3 regions of the Pantoea sp. SGAir0175 genome follow, and region 2 is predicted to be linked to each of the others. Evidence: riboswitches for the same ligand, from Rfam matches in the RefSeq annotation. Region 2 holds a riboswitch; each other region holds the start of a gene.

What was found. A riboswitch is a leader RNA that binds a small molecule or an ion and turns the genes downstream of it on or off. The one in region 2 is predicted to bind thiamine pyrophosphate.
Region 1: linked by a shared signal. The riboswitch ahead of thiM (hydroxyethylthiazole kinase) and the one ahead of C1N56_RS22585 (FAD-dependent oxidoreductase) in region 2 are both predicted to bind thiamine pyrophosphate.
Region 3: linked by a shared signal. The riboswitch ahead of thiB (thiamine ABC transporter substrate binding subunit) and the one ahead of C1N56_RS22585 (FAD-dependent oxidoreductase) in region 2 are both predicted to bind thiamine pyrophosphate.

What each region holds. Positions count from the first base shown of each region.
Region 1 covers NZ_CP028081.1:1,560,249-1,563,518, forward strand. Annotated here, with positions in the region: gene ahpF (alkyl hydroperoxide reductase subunit F) at 1-965, shown strand, start outside; gene C1N56_RS07120 (hypothetical protein) at 1,018-1,215, opposite strand; TPP riboswitch at 1,561-1,657, shown strand; gene thiM (hydroxyethylthiazole kinase) at 1,691-2,476, shown strand; gene thiD (bifunctional hydroxymethylpyrimidine kinase/phosphomethylpyrimidine kinase) at 2,473-3,270, shown strand, end outside.
Region 2 covers NZ_CP028082.1:694,590-697,859, forward strand. Annotated here, with positions in the region: gene C1N56_RS22570 (pirin family protein) at 1-373, shown strand, start outside; gene C1N56_RS22575 (glycine zipper 2TM domain-containing protein) at 627-836, shown strand; gene C1N56_RS22580 (6,7-dimethyl-8-ribityllumazine synthase) at 992-1,429, opposite strand; TPP riboswitch at 1,595-1,714, shown strand; gene C1N56_RS22585 (FAD-dependent oxidoreductase) at 1,842-2,786, shown strand; gene thiS (sulfur carrier protein ThiS) at 2,770-2,967, shown strand; gene C1N56_RS22595 (thiazole synthase) at 2,971-3,270, shown strand, end outside.
Region 3 covers NZ_CP028081.1:3,412,824-3,416,093, reverse strand. Annotated here, with positions in the region: gene thiP (thiamine/thiamine pyrophosphate ABC transporter permease ThiP) at 1-940, opposite strand, end outside; gene thiB (thiamine ABC transporter substrate binding subunit) at 916-1,902, opposite strand; TPP riboswitch at 1,949-2,042, opposite strand; gene sgrR (HTH-type transcriptional regulator SgrR) at 2,113-3,270, opposite strand, start outside.

The sequences.
Region 1 (3,270 bases), on a different contig from region 2:
GTGCGGCTGAAGAGCTGAACAAGCGTGACGCCTATGAAGTGCTGATCGTCGGCAGCGGCCCGGCGGGCGCTGCGGCGGCCATCTACTCGGCGCGTAAAGGTATTCGTACCGGCCTGATGGGCGAGCGCTTTGGCGGCCAGGTGCTGGACACCGTTGACATTGAAAACTACATCTCCGTGCCGAAAACCGAAGGGGCGAAGCTCGCCGGTTCCCTGCGTGCGCACGTTGATGACTATGACGTTGACGTGATCGACACCCAGAGCGCCATCAAGCTGATTCCGGCAGCGAAAGAGGGCGGTCTGCACGCCATCGAAACCGCTTCCGGCGCAGTGCTGAAATCACGCAGCATCATCATTGCTACCGGCGCACGCTGGCGCAACATGGACGTTCCGGGCGAAGAGCAGTATCGCACCAAAGGTGTAACCTACTGCCCGCACTGTGACGGCCCGCTGTTTAAAGGCAAACGCACGGCGGTGATCGGCGGCGGTAACTCCGGCGTTGAAGCGGCCATCGACCTGGCCGGTATTGTCGAGCACGTTACGCTGCTGGAGTTCGCCAGCGAAATGCGCGCCGATAAAGTGCTGCAGGATAAACTGCGCAGCCTGAAAAACGTCGATGTGATCCTCAACGCGCAGACTACCGAAGTGAAAGGCGACGGCAGTAAAGTTACCGGTCTGACCTACATTGACCGCAATAACCAGACCAGCCACGAACTGGCGCTGAGCGGTATTTTCGTACAGATCGGTCTGCTGCCCAACACCAACTGGCTGGAAGGCGCGGTAGAGCGCAACCGCATGGGCGAGATCCTGATCGACGCCAAAGGCGAAACCAGCCTGAAAGGCGTATTTGCCGCCGGCGACTGCACCACGGTGCCGTACAAGCAGATCATCATTGCCAGCGGGGAAGGGGCCAAAGCGTCACTGAGCGCGTTTGATTACCTGATCCGCACCAAACCGGCTGAATAAGTTTTGCGATAGCCACGCAAGCGCCCTGCAACCTGTGTTGCGGGGCTTTTTTTTATCCCAGCCAGCGACGCGCCTGTTCATCGCTGATATCGCGATAATAAATTTTATGGATGCGCTCGCCGCAGCGTTTGCATTCGGCTTCGAGGTACGTGGAGTACCGGTAACGGCCGCCGGGTGCAACGGCGCCTTGACGGGAAATGGTGATATTGTGCCAGTGATGCGCGTGCGGAAGAAAACTGAATAAAGTCATTAGCGATTCCGGGTGAAGGTGAAACAGCGGTCTTCAAATCCGGAAGGGAATTAGGCCGTGTTACGCCGCCGGCCGGTTTGATATTAATCAAGTTGCGCGCTTTCTTCTGTTTATTTCCCGCATACTGCCCCGGCAGATTAAATTAACTATCCTGATGAATTTTAGGGCTTTTGGGAAAATTGATCTCCGTCGAATTGTTTATATTTTCCTGATGATCAAAAAATTATGAAAATTGATGGCGCACGTATTTTTGCTTATCGTTGTCCGGCAAAAAAAGTGCCCCTGCCGCAGGATTTACAACTTTAAGCTGACCCTTTATGCTGTGAAGGCACGTCTGACACGGACGTGCATGACTCGGGGTGCCCTTCTTTGTGAAGGCTGAGAAATACCCGTAATACCTGATCTGGATAATGCCAGCGTAGGGAAGTCAGATGCCTGACCGCATTCGCCTTCCTGATTGCCGGTTGGGAGCCTTATGACACAGCCTGACCCTCTTTCCCCGGCGCAACTCGCGCACTCTCTGCAACTGCTGCGGCAGCAGGCACCGCTGGTGCACTGTATGACTAACGACGTGGTGCAAACTTTTACTGCCAACGTGCTGCTGGCACTGCAGGCTTCGCCCGCGATGGTGATTGATGGCGATGAAGCGGCGCAGTTTGCCGGTTTTGCCGATGCACTGCTGATTAACGTTGGCACCTTAACCCGCGAGCGTCGTGATGCGATGCTGGCGGCGGTACAGGCCGCTAACCAGGCCGGCACACCGTGGACGCTCGATCCGGTGGCGGTAGGCGCGCTAACCCTGCGTACGGAATTCTGTCAGCAGCTGCTGAGCCTGCGACCGGCGGCCATTCGCGGCAACGCTTCAGAGATTCTCGCCTTAGCCCACCAGGCCACGGGCGGACGCGGCGTGGATAGCGTGCATCAGGCCGATGCCGCACTGAACGCCGCGCAGCAGCTGGCGCAACGCTGCAAGACTATCGTCGCGGTAACCGGCGAAGTCGATTACGTCACCGATGGCCGCCAGACGCTGGCAATTCCCGGCGGCAGCCCGCTGATGACGCGCGTGGTCGGCACCGGTTGTGCGCTATCCGCCGTCGTCGCGGCGTGCAGCAGCCTGCCGGGCGAGCGCATCCAGCACGTGGCAGCGGCCTGCCGCGTAATGTCACTGGCGGGAGACCAGGCCGCGCGCAGCGTGGCAGGGCCGGGCAGCTTCGTCGCCGCTTTTCTCGATGCGCTGTGGACGCTGGAGGTGGCGGCATGAAACGCATTAATGCCCTGACTATTGCCGGCACCGATCCCAGCGGCGGCGCAGGTATCCAGGCCGATCTGAAAGCGTTTTCCGCGCTCGGCGCGTACGGCACCAGCGTGATTACCGCGCTGGTGGCACAGAACACCCGCGGCGTGCAGTCGGTGTATCGCATCGAACCGGCATTTGTTGCGGCGCAGCTCGACTCGGTGCTGAACGACGTGCGCATTGACGCCGCGAAAATCGGTATGCTGGCGGAGACGGCGATCGTCGAGGTGGTGGCAGAGAAGCTGAAACGCGCCAGCCTGCCGTTTGTGGTGCTGGATACGGTGATGATTGCCAAAAGCGGCGATGCGCTGCTGTCGCCCGATGCGGTAGCCAGCATTCGTGAACGGCTGCTGCCGCAGGTATCGCTGATCACACCCAATCTGCCGGAAGCCGCGGCGCTGCTGGGTTGCCGCATGGCGCAGGACGAGGCGACTATGCTGCAGCAGGGCGATGCGCTGCTGGAGCTGGGCTGTGAAGCGGTGCTGATGAAGGGCGGTCATCTCAGCGATGCGGAAAGCCCGGACTGGCTGATCACCCGCGCCGGCCGCCAGCGCTTTACCGCGCCGCGCGTTAACACCCGTCATACGCACGGCACCGGCTGCACGTTGTCGGCGGCGCTGGCGGCATTGCGACCGCGCCATGCGGACTGGGCGGGCACCGTAGCGGAGGCCAAGGCCTGGCTGCAGCAGGCGCTGCTGCACGCCGATTCGCTGGAGGTCGGCCACGGCATTGGGCCGGTGCATCATTTCCATCAGTGGTGG
Region 2 (3,270 bases):
GATTGTGCCGGCAGAACGCGGTACCGAGCCAGGTTACCAGCAGGTGTCAGTGGCAGAGGCCGACAAACGCGGTCAGCTGCGCCTGATTGTTTCGCCACAAGGCGACAACGGCTCGCTGCGCGTACGTCAGGATATGCGTATTTACGCGGGACTGTTTGACGGTGCCGAGCAGCAGACGCTGGAACTGGCTAACGATCGCTATGCTTACATTCATGTGGCGCGCGGCAGCATTGAAGTGAATGGCGTGAGCTTTAAAGCCGGCGATGGCGCGCGCGTACGCAATGAGACGGCGCTGCAGTTCGCTAACGGTAACAACGCTGAAGTGCTGGTGTTTGATTTACGACCAGTAGAAGTTAATCATCCGCAGCGTTAATTCATTACGCGGTAAGTCAGCGAGGCATGGCGTGAACCTTCACGCCATGCCTTTTTATTTGGCTTAAGGTACGAATAATAACCAGCACCTGACAGGTCCGGCATAAAATAGGAATTTTTACCTTCCACAAAAATGCAAAGCCCCTTAAATTTGCCTCCAGGATAAGCACGCTACGCCAGGTATTTGGCGGCTAAACAACAAACAAAGTTAACACTATTACATTCCATTAGAATTAATGGTAATGAGGATTTTGATGGTTTTAAAACGCAGCTTTAATATCGCAGTGGTATTGGTTCTAGCCTTTTCTGTAACGGCTTGTGGCATGTCTCATCGTGGCCGCAACACCGCCATTGGCGCCGGTGTGGGTGCGGTGGGCGGCGCTGTTCTGACCGGTGGCAGCACCTTCGGTACCCTCGGCGGCGCGGCTATCGGCGGCCTGATTGGTCACGAAGTCAGCCGTTAATTTTACCGGTACTCAGGATTTCGCCAGCGGGAATGCTGGCGAAATCATTTCACTTCATCACCCGCCGTCAATAGCCCCGCGTTGAAATATTCATCGGCCAGAAATTTCTTTATTTAATCCGGCCATCAATTATTACCGCTACCGCTTAAAAAATATTAATCGATCTGTAGCTGATGAATCATCAGAGCGGCGCGTGCGGCTTCTTTGCCTTTTTTAATAAAATGTTCGGTATAAAACGCTTCAATCGCGTCGACCGGCTGAAAATTGTGCGGAGTGAGTGACACCGAAAACACCGGAACATTGGTGGCGAGCTGCACATTCATCAGGCCATCGACGACGGCCTGCGCGACAAAGTCATGACGATAGATGCCACCGTCGACCACCAGCGCGGCGCAGACAATCGCATCAAATTTGCCGGTTTCGGCCAGGCGTTTAGCCAGCAGCGGCATTTCAAACGCGCCGGGTACGTCATAGCTTGTTAATGTATTTTCGACGCCTTGTTCTGCCAGTTCCTGCTCAAAGCCCACCAGCGCGTTGTTCACGATCGCCTGATGCCATCCTGCTTTAATAAAAGCCACCCGAAACTTATTCATAATGCTTCCATGATTAGCTGAAAAATTTATAAGTGAATAATAAAAAAGTCTTTTTTATCATCTACCCGCTATCCGTCTGGTATACCATATGTTGCAATTTTGATCCACAACGCGGGCAGTTCGGTTAACATGCTGCTTGACGCCAGCCAGCGCCTGCAATACAAATAGACGCGTCGGGGGAGTCTCGCCTGAGAGACTGAGAGGCTAATAGCGCACTGCGCGGCTTAGCGACCCTTTGAACCTGACCCAGTTGATACTGGCGTAGGAAGACTGACGGCTTCATGTGCAAAGCCGTCTGGCGCAAAGGCGAGCCCGATCGCTGGCGTCGATTCCCTTCACCTGTATCTGCGGGTCTCAGTTATCACTGAGAGGCCGATGTGAATTTCCCAGATTATTTACCGGATCGTTGTTCATGAGCCGCTGGAGCGTGCTCGGTAGCGGTGTGTCCGGGCTTTGTGTTGCCACGCTGCTGGCTGAGCGCGGCGAAACCGTCGAGGTCATTGATGATGAAGCGCGTCAGCCTGCCTCGTGGTTTGCCGGTGGCATGCTGGCGCCGTGGTGTGAAGCAGAAAGCGCGCCAGCCGACGTAATTACCCTCGGCCAGCATGCTGCGGCATGGTGGCAAACGCGCGTCAGCAGCGTGGTGCATCAGGGTACGTTAGTGCTGGCACCGCCGCGTGATAACCCGGAGTTAAACCGCTTCGCGCGCATGACGACGGCGCATCAATGGGTTGATCCGGCGTCGCTTGAACCGGCGCTGGAAAACCGGTTTGCGCGCGGACTGTTTTTCCCGCGCGAAGCACATCTCGATCCGCGCCGTGCGCTGGCTGAACTGCGTGACAAACTGCTGCAGCGCGGCGTCCGCTTTGATGCGCGCCAGCCATCGGGCCGGATCATCGACTGTCGCGGTATCCATGCCAGAGCGCAGCTCTCCGGCCTGCGCGCGGTGCGTGGGGAAATGCTGATCCTGCAGAGTCATGAGGTGTCATTTTCCCGGCCGATTCGTCTGCTCCATCCGCGTTTTCCCTGTTATCTGGTGCCGCGTCGCGACGGCCACTTCATGCTCGGCGCCACCATGATCGAAAGCGACGATGCCAGCGCTATCAGCGCGCGCGCCATGATGGAACTGCTCAGCGCGGCCTACACCCTGCACCCGGCGCTGGCGGAAGCGCGCGTCATCGAAAGCGGCAGCGGTCTGCGTCCGGCATGGCCGGCTAATCTGCCGGAAATCCACTATCACAACGGTATTTTTTATCTTAACGGCATGTATCGTCACGGTTTTCTGCTGGCACCAATGATGGCAGAACAGCTGATGCAGCGCCTGTCCGGGGAGGTTAGCCATGAATATTCAGCTTAACGGCCGCACCATCAGCACTGAGGCCAGCAGCCTCAGCGAATTGCTGATCGAACAGCAAATCGATGCGGTCTGTGTTGCCACCGCCTGCAATGGCGATTTTGTGCCGAAAAGTCAGTATGCCAGCCTGCAGTTGCAGGAAGGCTGGCAGCTGGAAGTCCTGTCACCGATGCAGGGAGGCTGAGCGATGTTTTACGATTTTACACCGCAGTCACGCTTGCTGCTCGGCACCGCAGGCTACCCTTCACCGGCGATTTTGCAGCAGGCGATCGCCGCATCCGGCAGTGAAATTATCACTGTCAGCCTGCGCCGCGAAGGCACGGCGGGCGCGGCTTTTCGCGAGCTGCTGACGGGCCTGAATGTGCGCGTGCTGCCCAATACCGCTGGCTGCCACACGGTCAAAGAGGCCGTCACCACCGCGCACATGGCGCGCGAGTTGTTTAACACGCCGTGGATCAAGCTGGAAGTGATTGGTCATGCCGACACG
Region 3 (3,270 bases), on a different contig from region 2:
AGCCGTCGACCAGCACCGCCGCCAGCGGTGGCAGCAGTAACAGCAGCGCCAGCGTAATCAGCAGCGTATCCGCGACGCGTGCGCGCCAGGAATCCTGCGGATCGCGCCAGCCGCGCACCGTCTGGCTACCGGCCGGAATCGCTTTACTGAAGCGCTGGCTGAGCAGCACCAGCAGCAGACAGCAGCCGAGCTGCAGCAGTGCCAGCAGCGCGGCGCGGCCAGGATCGTAATCAAAGCTAAGCGCCTGATAAATGGCCAGCTCCAGCGTGGTGGCCTGCGGACCGCCGCCCAGTGCCAGCACGGTGGCAAAACTGGCGAAGCACAGCATAAAGATCAGCGCCGCCGTTGGCAGCAGCGGACGGCGCAGCCACGGCCACTCCAGCAGGCGAAACAGCGACCAGCCGCGCAGACCGAGCTGCGCCGCCAGCTGGCGCTGCTCGCCGGGAATGCTCTCCAGCGCCTGCAGCAGCATGCGCGTCGCCAGTGGCAGATTAAAGAACACGTGCGCCAGCAAAATACCCTGCAGGCCATAGGGCGAGAAGTGATAGTCGATACCGACTGTGGCACACAGCTGCGCCAGCCAGCCGCTGCGCCCATAGACGCTCAGCAGACCGAATACGGCGACCAGCACCGGCAGCACCAGCGTCATGGCGCACAGGCGCAGCAGCAGCGTGCGGCCGCTAAAGCGGCGGCGATAAAGCGCGCGGGCCAGCAGAATGGCCGGCAGCACCGAAAGCAGCGCTGATAGCAGCGCCTGCTCAAAGGAAAACGCCAGCACATGGTGCAGATAGCTATCGCTGAGCAGTGCGCGCCAGTCGGTGGCCGGCGCAGTCAGCAGCAGGGCACCGAGCGCCAGCAGCGCGACCGCACACAAGAGCAGCGCGCTGAACGCGCCGGGCAGCAGCCAGCCGGGCATCAGCGGCTGACGGCGCGCTGCCACGCGCTAATCCACGCCGCGCGATGGTCAGCCACCTCTGTCGGGGTGTATTGCAGCGCATTCGCGGGCACCGGTAACGCCTGATAACCGGCGGGCAAATCGCTTTTGATCACCGGATACATCCAGTTGCCGGTGGGAATGGTGCTCTGAAACGCTGGCGACACCATAAACTGCATGAACTGCTGCGCCAGCTGCGGCTGTTTGCTGCTGGCGAGCTGCGCGCCCACTTCTACCTGCAGATAGTGGCCTTCGCTGAACGGCGCGGCGGCGTAGTTATCCTTTTTCTCTTCAATAATGTGATAAGCCGGCGAGGTGGTATAGCTCAGCACCAGATCGCTTTCGCCTTTGAGGAACAGACCATAAGCTTCGCTCCAGCCTTTGGTGACGGTCACGGTTTTGCTGGCCAGCTTCTGCCAGGCCGCCGGCGCGTCATCGCCGTACACTTTCTGCATCCACAGCAGCAGACCGAGCCCCGGCGTGCTGGTGCGCGGGTCTTCATAAATCACCCGCCATTTTTCCGGGCTTTCGACCAGCTCCTTCAGGCTGTGCGGCGGATTCTTCAGCTTGTTTTTGTCGTAAACGAACGCGAAGTAGCCGTAATCAAACGGGATAAAAGTGTCATTGTGCCAGCCGTCCGGCAGTTGTAGCCCGCGGGTATCCACCGTACTTTTGCTGAACAGGCCGGTTTTTTCCGCCGCCTGAATCAGGTTATTGTCCAGCCCCAGCACCACGTCGGCCTTGCTGTTCTTTCCTTCCATGCGCAGGCGATTAAGCAGCGATACGCCATCCTCCAGCGCCACATAGTTCAGCTCACAGCCGCACCGGGCCTCAAAGGCTTTTTTCACTGCCGGACCGGGGCCCCAGTCGGCGGCGAACGAGTCGTAGGTATACACGGTGAGGACGGGTTTGGCCGCCAGAGCCGGCGCCGCGATCAGCAGCAACAGGGGCAGAACTTTATTTAACACTTTGCGTTCCTTAAGGAGAAGGTAAGGTTGCGTCGCAAAGGATCTGAGGGCGGAGCATCTCAAATCCCTACGCCGGTACGAGCCGGATCAGGTTCGACGGGTCTCTCTCAGCCAGTTAACCGGCACCCCGTTGAGAACGACATATTCTAGACATTTACAGGACAACGCGAAAGGTTCACCTGCTGGTCGTGTTGTCCGATGCTGCCCTTTTTACAGCTCCGGCGGGGCGAACCAGGCGGACTTGAAGTCAAACCAGCCGAGCGTGTTCAGCCGCACGCCACGCATGCTGCGCTGGCCCTCCAGCAGCAGCCAGTGATGAAACAGCGGATGCAGATAGTCGCTGTTTACCAGCTGTTTGCTCCACTCCGCTAGCGGCAGCGCTTTCTCTCGCCAGCGCGCGGCGTCGGCCTGCCAGTCCAGCGGGATACAGTGATGCATCAGCGGTAGCTCGTAGAGCTGAGCGAACAGGGCGTAGTCGAGCGGCAGGGTAAAGTTGACGCTGCCCAGCCAGATGTCACTCTCGCCCGCGCCGTCGAACCAGCTTTCGTAGCTCACTTCGCGGGTAATCAGCTCGACGCCCTGCTGCGCCAGCAGCGGCCGCAGCGCATTGGCGATGCCCTCGTGTTCGACATGGTGGCTGTACCAGCTGAGCGTCAGCTGGGTCACGCCGTCGGGCTTGTGGGCTGGGGTGATATCGCGCCGATGGTGCCAGCGCGGCAGCAGGCCATAAGCCGGGAACCAGTAGCGCTGATAGCCGACGCCGGCATGATTGAGCAGCGCGATAGGGTTAAGCAGATCGCTCACCCAGCGGCGGAAACCGGCATCGCGCCCGCGTTCAGAGCGCTGATCGAACAGCAGAAAATAGCAGCCCTCTTCGAGACGACTCTCTTCCGATTTTTCGTCGTCGTTTTCGCCTTCCAGTTTTACACCGGCGTAGACCAGCTCATCGCTGATCTCCGGCAGCACCCAGATCGAGACATCATCAATCAGCGCGCGGTAGCCGAAGTAGTCATCAAACGCGGCGATTTTCAGCTGGGTTTGCTGATTGCGCACCACGCTGTACGGACCGGTGCCAATGGGCTGACGGGCGAAGTGGCGCAGTGTCGGCCATTCACGCGGCAGAATCATGGCGCTGACGCTGGCCAGCAGCCACGGCAGCCAGCAGTCCGGCTGGCTGAGATGGATATCCAGCGTCCACGGTGCCGGCGAGTGCAACTGGTCGATGTGCGAAAACAGCGGCTGGCTGCGCACCCGGTCCAGCGAGGCGATGACATCCTCCATCTCCAGCTCGCGGCCATGATGAAAGCGGATTGCCGGCCGCAGGAAGAAGCGCCAGTGCAGCGGAGAGGTTTGCTGCCAGTGATGGGC